2 regions of the Metabacillus sediminis genome follow, and region 1 is predicted to be linked to the other one. Evidence: a T-box and tRNA genes for the amino acid it is inferred to sense, from the RefSeq annotation. Region 1 holds a T-box; the other holds one or more tRNA genes.

Region 1 (7,686 bases):
TTTTTTTGTCATAGGCCAGCGAATAAATAAGGAAAGCCGTTACGATGGCTCCTATAAAGGCGACGAGTGCAAGTAGATACACAAACGATCCCGGTTCATCGGGAAAAACAAAAAGAAAACGGCGATCGCCACATCAGCTAGCAGAAAAATTCGGGCAGCGCAGAAGTTTGCCATGGTCTCTTCACGCAATGAAGTTTTCCAAAAACGAAACCGCGAATTAGTGTGGGAAATGATGAGGGAAAAAGAAATGGATGGAACGATTGCTTCCCGGTGATTGAATCCGAAGATGTATACATAGAATTTCCCTCCATATTTAAAAAGATTAAGAGAGTCAAACGGCCGTTTTAAGGGATGTAACGTATGTTTTTGCTCAACCGAGCCCATTATTCCGAAATTCCAACTTTTTAATTACTTCAAAATAGTTTATAATTATCAGATAATAGTTATTATAAATGAGGCAGAAAATGTTTGTTCCTGGGTGGGGTCCGGGGATGCGCGCTTTTTGGTGCATCCAGGCAGGAGTGCCTGCTCTTTTATACAACTTTAGGGGATGAGGAAGGTCATAATGAGCAGCATACGCAAAAAAACAGACGTTATTTTAATTGGTGCTGGAGTCATGAGTGCAACGCTTGGAGCGATGTTGAAAGAGTTAGCACCTGAATGGGAAATTAAAGTGTTTGAAAAGCTTGCAAAAGCAGGAGAGGAAAGCTCGAACGAATGGAACAACGCGGGTACGGGCCATTCTGCGCTTTGTGAGCTCAACTATACAACCGAAAAGCCGGACGGCTCAATCGATATTGGAAAAGCGATTAACATCAATGAACAGTTTCAGGTTTCAAGACAATTTTGGTCCTATCTTGTAGACCGCAATCTGATTCGTCAGCCGCAGGATTTTATCATGCCCATTCCTCATATGAGTTTGGTGCAGGGTGAGAAGGATATTGCTTTTCTGAAAAAACGTTTTAAAGCGCTGTCACAAAACCCTCTGTTCCAGGGAATGGAATATTCCGAGGATCGTGAACAGCTGAAGGAATGGATGCCGCTGATTATGGAAGGCCGTCCAGCGAATGAACGCTTGGCTGCAACTAAGATCGATTCCGGAACAGATGTGAACTTTGGTGCGCTGACCCGCATTCTGTTTGATCACCTGCAAAGTAAAAACGTGGAGCTTCACTATAAGCATAGTGTGAAGGATCTTAAACGCACGAGTGACGGACTTTGGGAAGTGAAAGTGCACAATATGGCAAGTGGGATAACGGAATACCACACATCGAAATTCGTCTTTATCGGCGGCGGGGGCGGAAGCTTGCCATTGCTTCAAAAAACCGGTATTCCTGAGTCGAAGCAAATTGGAGGATTCCCGGTAAGCGGACTGTTTTTAGTCTGCAGCAATCAGGAAGTAGTCGAGCAGCATCATGCAAAGGTTTATGGGAAGGCAAAGCTCGGAGCTCCTCCAATGTCTGTGCCGCACCTTGATACCCGTTATATAAATAACAAAAAATCCTTGCTGTTCGGACCGTTTGCCGGCTTCTCGCCGAAGTTCTTAAAAACGGGCTCTAATCTTGATTTAATCGGCTCCGTCAAACCGAATAATCTTTTCACCATGCTTGCAGCAGGAGTGAAAGAGATGGGATTGACGAAATATTTGATCCAGCAGGTGCTGCTGTCGAATGAAAAACGAATGGAAGAGCTGCGCGAGTTTATTCCAAATGCGAAAAGCGGGGATTGGCATGTCGTTGTAGCCGGACAGCGCGTTCAGGTAATCAAAGACACAGACGCCGGTAAAGGAACGCTGCAATTTGGTACGGAAGTGGTCAGTGCCGCAGATGGCTCGATTGCTGCATTGCTCGGTGCCTCCCCAGGTGCTTCTACCGCTGTTCAAGTCATGCTTGAAGTATTGGATCAATGCTTCCCAGAGCATATGGGTGAGTGGGAACCGAAAATTAAAGAAATGATTCCTTCATACGGCATGTCCCTGACCGACAATCCGGCCCTGTTTCAAGAAGTTTTTGCTTCAACCGCAGAGTCTCTTGGTTTAAGTAAAAAAAAACTGGTCCTCATTTAAAAGTAAGGATTGAAAGACAGAGAGATTACTAAATAATAAAGCCAGGTAAGCCCCGTTTGCTAAGGGAGGCTTATCTGGCTTTTTTCGTATTACCGATACTGTTTTCTCCGTACCCATATGGTCGCGGCCCATTTGTCTCCTGTAATGACGGGAGCGCCTCCGTGCAGCGTTAATTCATTGATCGCAGGATCCTGATAGAAGTATTCAAAGTATACAGCCATCCCTTTTTGCGGTGTGATGGAAAGCTTCAGATGAGGGAAGTATGTTTCGCCGCCTTCTTCGACATCGTTCAAGTACATAACGAGTGTGCTGATTCTTGGGTTATGGTTGGCTTTGGAAGACTTAAAATAGTCGAGGTGGGCTTTGTATTCCTCACCAGGCTTATAGTTTAGGATATGAAGCCCTTCTCCGTGATTCGCCGGGACATTCATAATCTGGGCCACCCGCTTTTCAATCCGGGCATCTACCCCGTTTTCTGTTTCCGGCAGGAACGCCCCGCTGCTTGTCCGAATGCCGCTTACTTCCCTCTCGGTTCCAATCTTGGAGCGGTTCATGTGCTCCTTTGAAAGCTGAATAAGTTCATCGCACTCTTCATGACTCAATACATTTCCCAATATCGCAATCATGGGCTCCTCAAACTTCGCAATGATGGAAATGTCACGGTCTTCGGTCACGATTTTATTCCCGCTATGATTAAATATGGATTGTTCCTTTAATTGCATTGCCAATTTTCATCAACCTCTTTATTTTAATTGGTAGAAAGCGTTTTCAAAAAAAGGTGTAACTTTTTAACTATGAAAAAATAACGACTCATTGTTATGAGTTTATCATCAAGACGGACTTATATCTCTATAAATTTTTGAAGATTCGTTATTTTTTGATGAAAAAAGAAGTTAAAAAGTGGGCTATTGAATTCCGCTGCAGCCGTGGGATGTGATCAGCCCCTAAAGCAGATTTGTGCCTGCGGGATTCTCACCTTCAATTACGGGGGGTTTCGTGTCGATTACGGGCAATTCCATGTCGATAGCGGGCGGTTTCGTGTCGATTACGGGCAATTCCATGTCGATAGCGGGCGGTTTCGTGTCGATTACGGGCAATTTCATGTCGATTACGGGCAAAACGACAGTTCCTGTCTCCAAACAGAATAAAGAGACGCCCGGAACACCGTGCGTCACTCATACTTTACCAATATACTCAACCATCACCCTACATCCGCTCAGGCGCCGGCAGCCCAAGTATCTCCAGCGCATCTCCCATCGTTTCTTTAAATTGAGCGGTAAGCCATAGTCTTAAGGCTTTTTTCTCATCGGTCGCTTTCATGATCGGGCAGGCGGCGTAGAAGTTGTTGAAGAGGGTGGCGAGTTCATGAGTATAGGTGCAGATGATGCTTGGTGCAAGCTCGCTGAAGGCTGATTTCAGCGTATCCGGCCATCCCGCAATGTGGCGGATTAAGGCATATTCTGCTTTTTCCAGATGGCTGATTTCGCTTGGTTTTATGTTGATCTCTGCTCCGGCTTTCGCTAAAACGCTCGCTGCCCGGGCGTGGGAGTACATTAAGTAGACGCCTGTATTTCCGGTTACCTCGGTGGCTTGCTGGATGTCAAAGACGACCTCGGTCAGCAGGCTGAAGCGAAGCAGGTAGTAGCGGATGGATGCCGCGGCAATTGTTCTGCTTGAGAGCCCGTTTTTCTCTGAACGGGTCTGGTCGATGATGCTTTCCATCCGGTCCAGCAACTCAGCTATTTTGATGCCGATTCCCTGTCTGCCTGACATCGCATACGATGCTTTGCCGTTGGAGGTGTCGATGCCGAGCTCCTTGGCAGCACGGGGACTTAGGGACACCACGCCGTAGCTTACATGACGGAGCTTTTCGGCTTGTTCTGCATACCCAAGAATTTCGAGCGCCTGCTTGACCATCGCCTGCGGATATTCCTGGCGATAATCGATGACATTGATGACAAGATCGGCCTTCCCATAGGATGAACGGGTTCCATTGGAGCTCGTCGTCCAAAGCTCTTCTGTAAAGCGCTTATACAAAAAATCGTTCTCAAGCAAACCGAATTTCCATAGATGGTAGGCGATATCCTTCGCGGTGTACGTCAAAATTCCGTTCGAACGAACCAAAACTTTGTCGAGGCTATGTTCGGAATCAGGCGCTTCACTTTCAGAGGAAGGCTGCTTTAAAACCCAGCACCCCTCAAGCTTGCCGGACGTTTCACGGTGAAATTGCTCTGTTTGTTTCAGCAATTGGAACGCGGAAGCCCAAAATCCCTCCCTCACAATATTGCTTTCCCACACGAGCAGGTCATAGCCTATGCCGAATTCATTCATTTCTTCAAGATGCTCACGGACAATCCGCTCAGCAACAAGGGAACCGACCCACGATAGATTATCCTTTCCTTCTTCAATGGCGTGCAGAATGTTCGTCCGCTGTTCCAGCAGAGGCGGATTCTTTTCGTACTCTTTATTGACCTTCGAGTAGATATCCCAGCAAAAGTCTCCAAAACGGGAGTGCTCCTTTTTCTCAGCGATGTTCAAAATGCCTACAACCGTATCTGCCAGCTGATTTCCTAAGTCATCAATATAGTTGTGCACCTCGACATCGTATCCGGTTCTTTTCAAAAGGCGGACGAGGACATCGCCAATGCATGAATTTCTCAGATGGCCGATATGTGCGGACTTGTTCGGATTGATGGATGTATGCTCAATCACGGCCTTTTCACCTGTATTCATAGGCAGGGCGAATTCTTCTTTAGCCCATTGTTTCCAATCTATATACAGATTGATAAATCCCGGGGGTGCAATGTCAATTTTGCTCACCAGGTGATTTGCGCTGCCGCCCTCCTCCAGCTTATCTTTTAGTATCCCGGCAATGACAATCGGCGCTTTGCGCAGGGATTTAGCGAGCTGCATCGCAATATTAGTGGAATAATCTCCATGCTCCAGATTGGCAGGCTGCTCAATGTGAATCTTTAGATCCTCGGTATAGACGAGACCGAGCTCTGTAAAAAGACTTTTAACCGCATTTTCCATGCTGCCTGCAATTACTTGGCTAATCATTTGATCCCTCCTTCAAAATAGAAAAGCCTCCGTCTCTGTAAAAGAGACGAAGGCTTAAGCATTCGCGGTACCACTCTTGTTGTTAAACATCTGTTTAACCACTTTAGCAAAATAACGGTTTTTAGCCGTGGCCTCCTACTATAAGCGTTCAGAAGCCATTCTCGTGGGTCCGTTTCCCTGTTAACGCAGTACCGGCTTTCACCGCCCCGGCTCGCTTTGACGTCAGTTAACAGATACTCTCCCAGTCCTTGAATTTCGATATGTTTTGTAACAGTATATCCAAATTGAAGAAAATGTCAATCCTGTTTCGTGAGGACCTCTATATAAAACTGACTTTCATCGTGTTAGACTAATGTTTTAAGAATGAAAATACGCGATTGACTGTTCCGAAAGCAGTCAATTAACAGGAGATAACGAACAATATGGATAATAATGATCGCTTAATACGTTTACGATATGCACTTGATTTGAGAAATTCTGAGGTGGAAGAGATCTTTGGATACGGCGGCATTGAATTTGCGAGAGAAGATATTGGCAAAATCCTTACTAAATCGAGTGATGAAGAGGATGATGACAATCACATCCCGTGCAGTCCGTTCATGTTCGAGTCATTTTTAAACGGCCTTATTGTGTTTAAAAGAGGAAAGCAGGAAAATCAGCAAGGACAGCCTGAAAAACCTGAAATGACACTCATACATCCCAATAATGTCCTGTTAAAAAAGGTGAAAATCGCTTTATCCTTAACAGCGGAGGATATGCTTGAGGTGTTAGAACTTGCCGGAGTCACGGTAACAAAGGGTGAACTTGGCGCCTTGTTAAGGAAAGAAGGCCACAAAAACTATAAAGAATGCGGAGATAAATATGCCCGTAATTTCTTAAAAGGATTAGCGGTTAAATATCGAGGATAGGAACGGCGGAAAACATGATTCATACGTATTCAGGTGAAACGATAAGCTTTGACGTCCGATACAAAAAGCGTTCGACCATAGGCATTTATGTAGATGGTTATGGAAATGTGGAAATCCAGGCCCCAAAAGGCACTCCGGACGAATCCGTGCTGAGAGTAGTGGAGGAAAACTGGAATCGGATTCAGCAAAAAGTAAAAGAAAACAAGGAACGTCTGCTGGGTCCTCAGGTGAAGATGTATGAGCAGGGAGAGAGCTTTCTTTATTTAGGAAAAGTCTACTCCTTAAAGATTCATCATGATCTGCAGGCGGAGCAGGATCATGTCCTCTTTAAAGGGGAAGAGCTGCAAGTAGTCATGAGCCAGCTCGAGGATGAAAAAATAAAACAGGCGTTAAAACGGTTTTATTATCAGCAGTGCAAGGCTTTGGTGGAAAAGCGGATCACCGCTCATCAAAAGCACTTCAAAACAAAGCCCCGTTCCATCCGCATTACGGATAGTAAAACGACTTGGGGAACGTGTGATTCGGAGCTGCGGTTAACCTTTAACTGGCGGCTCGCAATGGCGCCGCCGAGAGTGATCGACTACGTGGTCGTTCACGAAATGTGCCACATGGTCCATCTTAATCATGACCGCTCCTTTTGGCGTCTTGTTGGGAAAATGATTCCGGACTATAAGGAAGATGAAGGCTGGCTGGCACGGTCCAGCTGGAAAATGACGGTCTAAAAAAAAAGGATGAGTCCAAGCTGTTTCTAGCTTGGCTCATCCTTTTTGGTTACCATTCTTTCGGGTAGTAATTTAATTCACTGAATAACTGATTTTTTTCTTTTTTCGATAGATCTCTCCATTGTCCAGGGGGAAGGTTTCCTAAATGGATATTCATGATCCGGACCCTCTGCAGCCTGAAAACCTCGTAGCCGAGCTCTTCGCACATCCGGCGGATTTGGCGGTTCAATCCCTGCTTCAGGATGATTTTAAAGTCAAATTTTGAAAGTTGCTCCACTTCACACGGAAGTGTTTTCGTTCCTAAAATTTTCACACCGCTTGCCATCTTTTCTATAAACTCCGGAGTAATCGGCTTGTCCACGGAAACGATGTATTCTTTTTCATGCTCGTTTTCAGCACGCAGAATTTCGTTCACGATATCCCCATCATTTGTCAAAAGAATCAAGCCTTCGGATTCCTTATCCAGACGTCCAACATTATAAATTCTTAAAGGGTGATTGACCAAATCCACAATGTTGCCCTTTACATTTTTTTCAGTGGTGCTGGTGATGCCGATCGGTTTATTTAAAGCGATATACACATTGTTTCTGGACACCTGGATCTGGTCTCCGCTTACCCGGACATCGTCCCCGGGCTCAACCCTGTCCCCAATTTTCGCTTTCTTGCCATTGATCATGACCCGGCCTTCTTCAATCAGCCTGTCTGCACCCCGTCTGGACGCCTTGCCAGATTCGCTGATGAATTTATTAATACGCATGTTTATCACAGCCTTAAGTTTGAATTATACGTTTAAGAATACCTCAACTGTCTGTGTATTCTCAAGAGCTTAGACGAACTTAATGCGGGAAAGGTGCCATAAGTGTGCGGCCGAGCGAGGTGCCTGTCCCCCAGAATTTTACCGTATTAAAGCTTTGGCACCAGCCATTCAAAC
Region 2 (7,686 bases), 170 kb from region 1:
AGGTGGTACAGGAATCTCAACCTGTTGTCCATCGCCTACGCCTTTCGGCCTCGGCTTAGGTCCCGACTAACCCTGAGCGGACGAGCCTTCCTCAGGAAACCTTAGGCATTCGGTGGAGGGGATTCTCACCCCTCTTTCGCTACTCATACCGGCATTCTCACTTCTAAGCGCTCCACCAGTCCTTCCGGTCTGGCTTCTCAGCCCTTAGAACGCTCTCCTACCACTGTTCGTAAGAACAGTCCACAGCTTCGGTGATCCGTTTAGCCCCGGTACATTTTCGGCGCAGGGTCACTCGACCAGTGAGCTATTACGCACTCTTTAAATGGTGGCTGCTTCTAAGCCAACATCCTGGTTGTCTAAGCAACCCCACATCCTTTTCCACTTAACGGATACTTGGGGACCTTAGCTGGTGGTCTGGGCTGTTTCCCTTTCGACTACGGATCTTATCACTCGCAGTCTGACTCCCATAGATAAGTCTTTGGCATTCGGAGTTTGACTGAATTCGGTAACCCGATGAGGGCCCCTAGTCCAATCAGTGCTCTACCTCCAAGACTCTCACTATGAGGCTAGCCCTAAAGCTATTTCGGAGAGAACCAGCTATCTCCAGGTTCGATTGGAATTTCTCCGCTACCCACACCTCATCCCCGCACTTTTCAACGTGCGTGGGTTCGGGCCTCCATTCAGTGTTACCTGAACTTCACCCTGGACATGGGTAGATCACCTGGTTTCGGGTCTACGACCACGTACTCAATCGCCCTATTCAGACTCGCTTTCGCTGCGGCTCCGTCTTTTCAACTTAACCTTGCACGTAATCGTAACTCGCCGGTTCATTCTACAAAAGGCACGCCATCACCCGTTAACGGGCTCTGACTACTTGTAGGCACACGGTTTCAGGATCTGTTTCACTCCCCTTCCGGGGTGCTTTTCACCTTTCCCTCACGGTACTGGTTCACTATCGGTCACTAGGGAGTATTTAGCCTTGGGAGATGGTCCTCCCTGCTTCCGACGGGATTTCTCGTGTCCCGCCGTACTCAGGATCCACTCAGGAGGGAACGAAGTTTCGACTACAGGGCTGTTACCTTCTTTGGCGGGCCTTTCCAGACCGCTTCTTCTACCCCGTTCCTTTGTAACTCCGTGTTGAGTGTCCTACAACCCCAGAAGGCAAGCCTTCTGGTTTGGGCTAATCCCGTTTCGCTCGCCGCTACTCAGGGAATCGCTATTGCTTTCTCTTCCTCCGGGTACTTAGATGTTTCAGTTCCCCGGGTCTGCCTTCCAGATCCTATGTATTCAGATCAGGATGCTGCTCCATTACGAGCAGCGGGTTTCCCCATTCGGAAATCTCCGGATCAACGCTTACTTACAGCTCCCCGAAGCATATCGGTGTTCGTACCGTCCTTCATCGGCTCCTAGTGCCAAGGCATCCACCGTGCGCCCTTTCTAACTTAACCTGATAACAGACGTTATCTTCGTTAGAGCTGAAAACAGATGTTTTCAGACTTGATGTTCTCTATCTACGCAAGCGCAGAAGAAAATCGTAAGGTTATTTGCTTACTCGTGTGAATGTTTGACATTCATATCGTTATCTAGTTTTCAAAGAACAAGTGTATAGAGAGAATGATCTCTCAAAACTAAACAAAGTCGAAGTGCGTCCGTTAATTGCTGCACCGCATGGGTGCTGATAATTCTTCCTTAGAAAGGAGGTGATCCAGCCGCACCTTCCGATACGGCTACCTTGTTACGACTTCACCCCAATCATCTGCCCCACCTTAGGCGGCTGGCTCCCTTACGGGTTACCCCACCGACTTCGGGTGTTGCAAACTCTCGTGGTGTGACGGGCGGTGTGTACAAGGCCCGGGAACGTATTCACCGCGGCATGCTGATCCGCGATTACTAGCGATTCCGGCTTCATGCAGGCGAGTTGCAGCCTGCAATCCGAACTGAGAATGGTTTTATGGGATTCGCTTAACCTCGCGGTTTTGCAGCCCTTTGTACCATCCATTGTAGCACGTGTGTAGCCCAGGTCATAAGGGGCATGATGATTTGACGTCATCCCCACCTTCCTCCGGTTTGTCACCGGCAGTCACCTTAGAGTGCCCAACTGAATGCTGGCAACTAAGATCAAGGGTTGCGCTCGTTGCGGGACTTAACCCAACATCTCACGACACGAGCTGACGACAACCATGCACCACCTGTCACTCTGTCCCCCGAAGGGGAACCTTCTATCTCTAGAAGTGGCAGAGGATGTCAAGACCTGGTAAGGTTCTTCGCGTTGCTTCGAATTAAACCACATGCTCCACCGCTTGTGCGGGCCCCCGTCAATTCCTTTGAGTTTCAGTCTTGCGACCGTACTCCCCAGGCGGAGTGCTTAATGCGTTAGCTGCAGCACTAAAGGGCGGAAACCCTCTAACACTTAGCACTCATCGTTTACGGCGTGGACTACCAGGGTATCTAATCCTGTTCGCTCCCCACGCTTTCGCGCCTCAGCGTCAGTTACAGACCAGAGAGTCGCCTTCGCCACTGGTGTTCCTCCACATCTCTACGCATTTCACCGCTACACGTGGAATTCCACTCTCCTCTTCTGTACTCAAGTCCTCCAGTTTCCAATGACCCTCCCCGGTTGAGCCGGGGGCTTTCACATCAGACTTAAAAGACCGCCTGCGCGCGCTTTACGCCCAATAATTCCGGACAACGCTTGCCACCTACGTATTACCGCGGCTGCTGGCACGTAGTTAGCCGTGGCTTTCTGGTTAGGTACCGTCAAGGTGCGGGCAGTGACTCCCGCACTTGTTCTTCCCTAACAACAGAGCTTTACGATCCGAAAACCTTCATCACTCACGCGGCGTTGCTCCGTCAGACTTTCGTCCATTGCGGAAGATTCCCTACTGCTGCCTCCCGTAGGAGTCTGGGCCGTGTCTCAGTCCCAGTGTGGCCGATCACCCTCTCAGGTCGGCTACGCATCGTCGCCTTGGTGAGCCATTACCTCACCAACTAGCTAATGCGCCGCGGGCCCATCTGTAAGTGACAGCATAACCGTCTTTTATCTCCGAACCATGCGGTTCGAAAAGTTATCCGGTATTAGCTCCGGTTTCCCGGAGTTATCCCAGTCTTACAGGCAGGTTGCCCACGTGTTACTCACCCGTCCGCCGCTGACCTCCGAAGAGGTCCGCTCGACTTGCATGTATTAGGCACGCCGCCAGCGTTCGTCCTGAGCCAGGATCAAACTCTCCAAAAAGTAGTTTGACTAGCTCTTGTTTGTTGCTTAAATTAACGTTGGCACTTCGATTTGTTTAGTTTTCAAAGATCATATAATGGTGGAGCCTAGCGGGATCGAACCGCTGACCTCCTGCGTGCAAGGCAGGCGCTCTCCCAGCTGAGCTAAGGCCCCATCGTTTAAGGAAATGGTCGGGAAGACAGGATTCGAACCTGCGACCCCTTGGTCCCAAACCAAGTGCTCTACCAAGCTGAGCTACTTCCCGAGCCTTAATTGAGTATAATGAAATTATGGCGCGCCCGAGAGGACTCGAACCTCTAACCTTTTGATTCGTAGTCAAATGCTCTATCCAATTGAGCTACGGGCGCAATATATGATTCTCAAGTGCCGAGGACCGGGATCGAACCGGTACGGTAGTCACCTACCGCAGGATTTTAAGTCCTGTGCGTCTGCCAATTCCGCCACCCCGGCGTCATGGGATTGGAGCGGAAGACGGGATTCGAACCCGCGACCCCCACCTTGGCAAGGTGGTGTTCTACCACTGAACTACTTCCGCAATTGTAAAGATGCGGGTGAAGGGAGTCGAACCCCCACGCCATAAGGCGCTAGATCCTAAGTCTAGTGCGTCTGCCAATTCCGCCACACCCGCATATTAAAATGTAAATGGTGAGCCATGAAGGACTCGAACCTTCGACCCTCTGATTAAAAGTCAGATGCTCTACCGACTGAGCTAATGGCTCTCTTTTAATAGAGCATAAATGCTGCTACCAAGAAAGTGGTGCCGGCAAGAGGACTTGAACCCCCAACCTACTGATTACAAGTCAGTTGCTCTACCAATTGAGCTACACCGGCATATAATTTTACGAGTAAAATAAATGGTGGAGGATGACGGGATCGAACCGCCGACCCTCTGCTTGTAAGGCAGATGCTCTCCCAGCTGAGCTAATCCTCCGAAAGTGTTAAAGCTGGCTAAAGCTTTAACATCATATGTATATGCCTGGCGGCGTCCTACTCTCACAGGGGGAAACCCCCAACTACCATCGGCGCTAAAGAGCTTAACTTCCGTGTTCGGTATGGGAACGGGTGTGACCTCTTTGCCATAGTCACCAGACATATTCTAAAAAAGCGACAAGATTTATTATACTATGATTTCAGAAGAAATCAAGATATTTTTTAATCTTTTTTTGCTCTTTCAAAACTAGATAACGATTGCTGCACGAGTGAAGCAGCCTTACTTGAATAAAGGTTAAGTCCTCGACCGATTAGTATTCGTCAGCTGCACGTGTCACCACGCTTCCACCTCGAACCTATCAACCTGATCATCTTTCAGGGGTCTTACTCTTGCGATGGGAAATCTCATCTTGAGGGGGGCTTCATGCTTAGATGCTTTCAGCACTTATCCCGTCCGCACATAGCTACCCAGCGATGCCTTTGGCAAGACAACTGGTACACCAGCGGTGCGTCCATCCCGGTCCTCTCGTACTAAGGACAGCTCCTCTCAAATTTCCTGCGCCCGCGACGGATAGGGACCGAACTGTCTCACGACGTTCTGAACCCAGCTCGCGTACCGCTTTAATGGGCGAACAGCCCAACCCTTGGGACCGACTACAGCCCCAGGATGCGATGAGCCGACATCGAGGTGCCAAACCTCCCCGTCGATGTGGACTCTTGGGGGAGATAAGCCTGTTATCCCCGGGGTAGCTTTTATCCGTTGAGCGATGGCCCTTCCATGCGGAACCACCGGATCACTAAGCCCGACTTTCGTCCCTGCTCGACTTGTAGGTCTCGCAGTCAAGCTCCCTTGTGCCTTTACACTCTGCGAATGATTTCCAACCATTCTGAGGGAACCTTTGGGCGCCTCCGTTACATTTTAGGAGGCGACCGCCCCAGTCAAACTGCCCGCCTGACACTGTCTCCCGGCCCGATCAGGGCCGCGGGTTAGAAGTTCAACACAGCCAGGGTAGTATCCCACCAATGCCTCCACCGAAGCTGGCGCTCCGGTTTCCAAGGCTCCTACCTATCCTGTACAAGCTGTGCCAAAATTCAATATCAGGCTGCAGTAAAGCTCCACGGGGTCTTTCCGTCCTGTCGCGGGTAACCTGCATCTTCACAGGTACTATAATTTCACCGAGTCTCTCGTTGAGACAGTGCCCAGATCGTTACGCCTTTCGTGCGGGTCGGAACTTACCCGACAAGGAATTTCGCTACCTTAGGACCGTTATAGTTACGGCCGCCGTTTACTGGGGCTTCAATTCAAAGCTTCGCTTGCGCTAACCTCTCCTCTTAACCTTCCAGCACCGGGCAGGCGTCAGCCCCTATACTTCGCCTTGCGGCTTCGCAGAGACCTGTGTTTTTGCTAAACAGTCGCCTGGGCCTATTCACTGCGGCTCTTCAAGGCTATTCACCCTAAAGAGCACCCCTTCTCCCGAAGTTACGGGGTCATTTTGCCGAGTTCCTTAACGAGAGTTCTCTCGATCACCTTAGGATTCTCTCCTCGCCTACCTGTGTCGGTTTGCGGTACGGGCACCATTTTCCTCGCTAGAAGCTTTTCTAGGCAGTGTGGAATCAGGAACTTCGGTACTTCATTTCCCTCGCCATCACAGCTCAGCCTTAACCAAGGGACGGATTTGCCTATCCCTTGAGCCTACCTGCTTGGACGCGCATATCCAACAGCGCGCTTACCCTATCCTCCTGCGTCCCTCCATTGCTCAAACGGAAAAGAGGTGGTACAGGAATCTCAACCTGTTGTCCATCGCCTACGCCTTTCGGCCTCGGCTTAGGTCCCGACTAACCCTGAGCGGACGAGCCTTCCTCAGGAAACCTTAGGCATTCGGTGGAGGGGATTCTCACCCCTCTTTCGCTACTCATACCGGCATTCTCACTTCTAAGCGCTCCACCAGTCCTTCCGGTCTGGCTTCTCAGCCCTTAGAACGCTCTCCTACCACTGTTCGTAAGAACAGTCCACAGCTTCGGTGATCCGTTTAGCCCCGGTACATTTTCGGCGCAGGGTCACTCGACCAGTGAGCTATTACGCACTCTTTAAATGGTGGCTGCTTCTAAGCCAACATCCTGGTTGTCTAAGCAACCCCACATCCTTTTCCACTTAACGGATACTTGGGGACCTTAGCTGGTGGTCTGGGCTGTTTCCCTTTCGACTACGGATCTTATCACTCGCAGTCTGACTCCCATAGATAAGTCTTTGGCATTCGGAGTTTGACTGAATTCGGTAACCCGATGAGGGCCCCTAGTCCAATCAGTGCTCTACCTCCAAGACTCTCACTATGAGGCTAGCCCTAAAGCTATTTCGGAGAGAACCAGCTATCTCCAGGTTCGATTGGAATTTCTCCGCTACCCACACCTCATCCCCGCACTTTTCAACGTGCGTGGGTTCGGGCCTCCATTCAGTGTTACCTGAACTTCACCCTGGACATGGGTAGATCACCTGGTTTCGGGTCTACGACCACGTACTCAATCGCCCTATTCAGACTCGCTTTCGCTGCGGCTCCGTCTTTTCAACTTAACCTTGCACGTAATCGTAACTCGCCGGTTCATTCTACAAAAGGCACGCCATCACCCGTTAACGGGCTCTGACTACTTGTAGGCACACGGTTTCAGGATCTGTTTCACTCCCCTTCCGGGGTGCTTTTCACCTTTCCCTCACGGTACTGGTTCACTATCGGTCACTAGGGAGTATTTAGCCTTGGGAGATGGTCCTCCCTGCTTCCGACGGGATTTCTCGTGTCCCGCCGTACTCAGGATCCACTCAGGAGGGAACGAAGTTTCGACTACAGGGCTGTTACCTTCTTTGGCGGGCCTTTCCAGACCGCTTCTTCTACCCCGTTCCTTTGTAACTCCGTGTTGAGTGTCCTACAACCCCAGAAGGCAAGCCTTCTGGTTTGGGCTAATCCCGTTTCGCTCGCCGCTACTCAGGGAATCGCTATTGCTTTCTCTTCCTCCGGGTACTTAGATGTTTCAGTTCCCCGGGTCTGCCTTCCAGATCCTATGTATTCAGATCAGGATGCTGCTCCATTACGAGCAGCGGGTTTCCCCATTCGGAAATCTCCGGATCAACGCTTACTTACAGCTCCCCGAAGCATATCGGTGTTCGTACCGTCCTTCATCGGCTCCTAGTGCCAAGGCATCCACCGTGCGCCCTTTCTAACTTAACCTGATAACGGACGTTATCTTCGTTAGAGCTGAAAACAGATGTTTTCAGACTTGATGTTCTCTATCTACGCAAGCGCAGAAGAAAATCGTAAGGTTATTTGCTTACTCGTGTGAATGTTTGACATTCATATCGTTATCTAGTTTTCAAAGAACAAGTGTATAGAGAGAATGATCTCTCAAAACTAAACAAAGTCGAAGTGCGTCCGTTAATTGCTGCACCGCATGGGTGCTGATAATTCTTCCTTAGAAAGGAGGTGATCCAGCCGCACCTTCCGATACGGCTACCTTGTTACGACTTCACCCCAATC

Evidence for each region. The T-box of region 1 lies ahead of argS (arginine--tRNA ligase). A T-box ahead of a tRNA ligase gene usually reads a tRNA of that ligase, here a tRNA-Arg.
Region 2: it encodes a tRNA-Arg, which carries the amino acid that the T-box ahead of argS (arginine--tRNA ligase) is inferred to sense. The anticodon was not compared.

What each region holds. Positions count from the first base shown of each region.
Region 1 covers NZ_CP147407.1:4,030,089-4,037,774, reverse strand. Annotated here, with positions in the region: partial or broken gene WCV65_RS20740 (iron chelate uptake ABC transporter family permease subunit) at 1-138, opposite strand, end outside; gene WCV65_RS20735 (malate:quinone oxidoreductase) at 566-2,065, shown strand; gene WCV65_RS20730 (2OG-Fe(II) oxygenase) at 2,155-2,787, opposite strand; gene argS (arginine--tRNA ligase) at 3,272-5,125, opposite strand; T-box leader at 5,165-5,383, opposite strand; gene WCV65_RS20720 (DUF1456 family protein) at 5,548-6,033, shown strand; gene WCV65_RS20715 (SprT family zinc-dependent metalloprotease) at 6,048-6,755, shown strand; gene rluF (23S rRNA pseudouridine(2604) synthase RluF) at 6,805-7,512, opposite strand.
Region 2 covers NZ_CP147407.1:102,325-110,010, reverse strand. Annotated here, with positions in the region: rRNA gene WCV65_RS00580 (23S ribosomal RNA) at 1-1,448, opposite strand, end outside; rRNA gene WCV65_RS00575 (16S ribosomal RNA) at 1,694-3,232, opposite strand; tRNA gene WCV65_RS00570 (tRNA-Ala) at 3,310-3,385, opposite strand; tRNA gene WCV65_RS00565 (tRNA-Pro) at 3,400-3,476, opposite strand; tRNA gene WCV65_RS00560 (tRNA-Arg) at 3,503-3,579, opposite strand; tRNA gene WCV65_RS00555 (tRNA-Leu) at 3,597-3,682, opposite strand; tRNA gene WCV65_RS00550 (tRNA-Gly) at 3,693-3,767, opposite strand; tRNA gene WCV65_RS00545 (tRNA-Leu) at 3,779-3,860, opposite strand; tRNA gene WCV65_RS00540 (tRNA-Lys) at 3,876-3,951, opposite strand; tRNA gene WCV65_RS00535 (tRNA-Thr) at 3,988-4,063, opposite strand; tRNA gene WCV65_RS00530 (tRNA-Val) at 4,088-4,163, opposite strand; rRNA gene rrf (5S ribosomal RNA) at 4,207-4,322, opposite strand; rRNA gene WCV65_RS00520 (23S ribosomal RNA) at 4,454-7,380, opposite strand; rRNA gene WCV65_RS00515 (16S ribosomal RNA) at 7,626-7,686, opposite strand, start outside.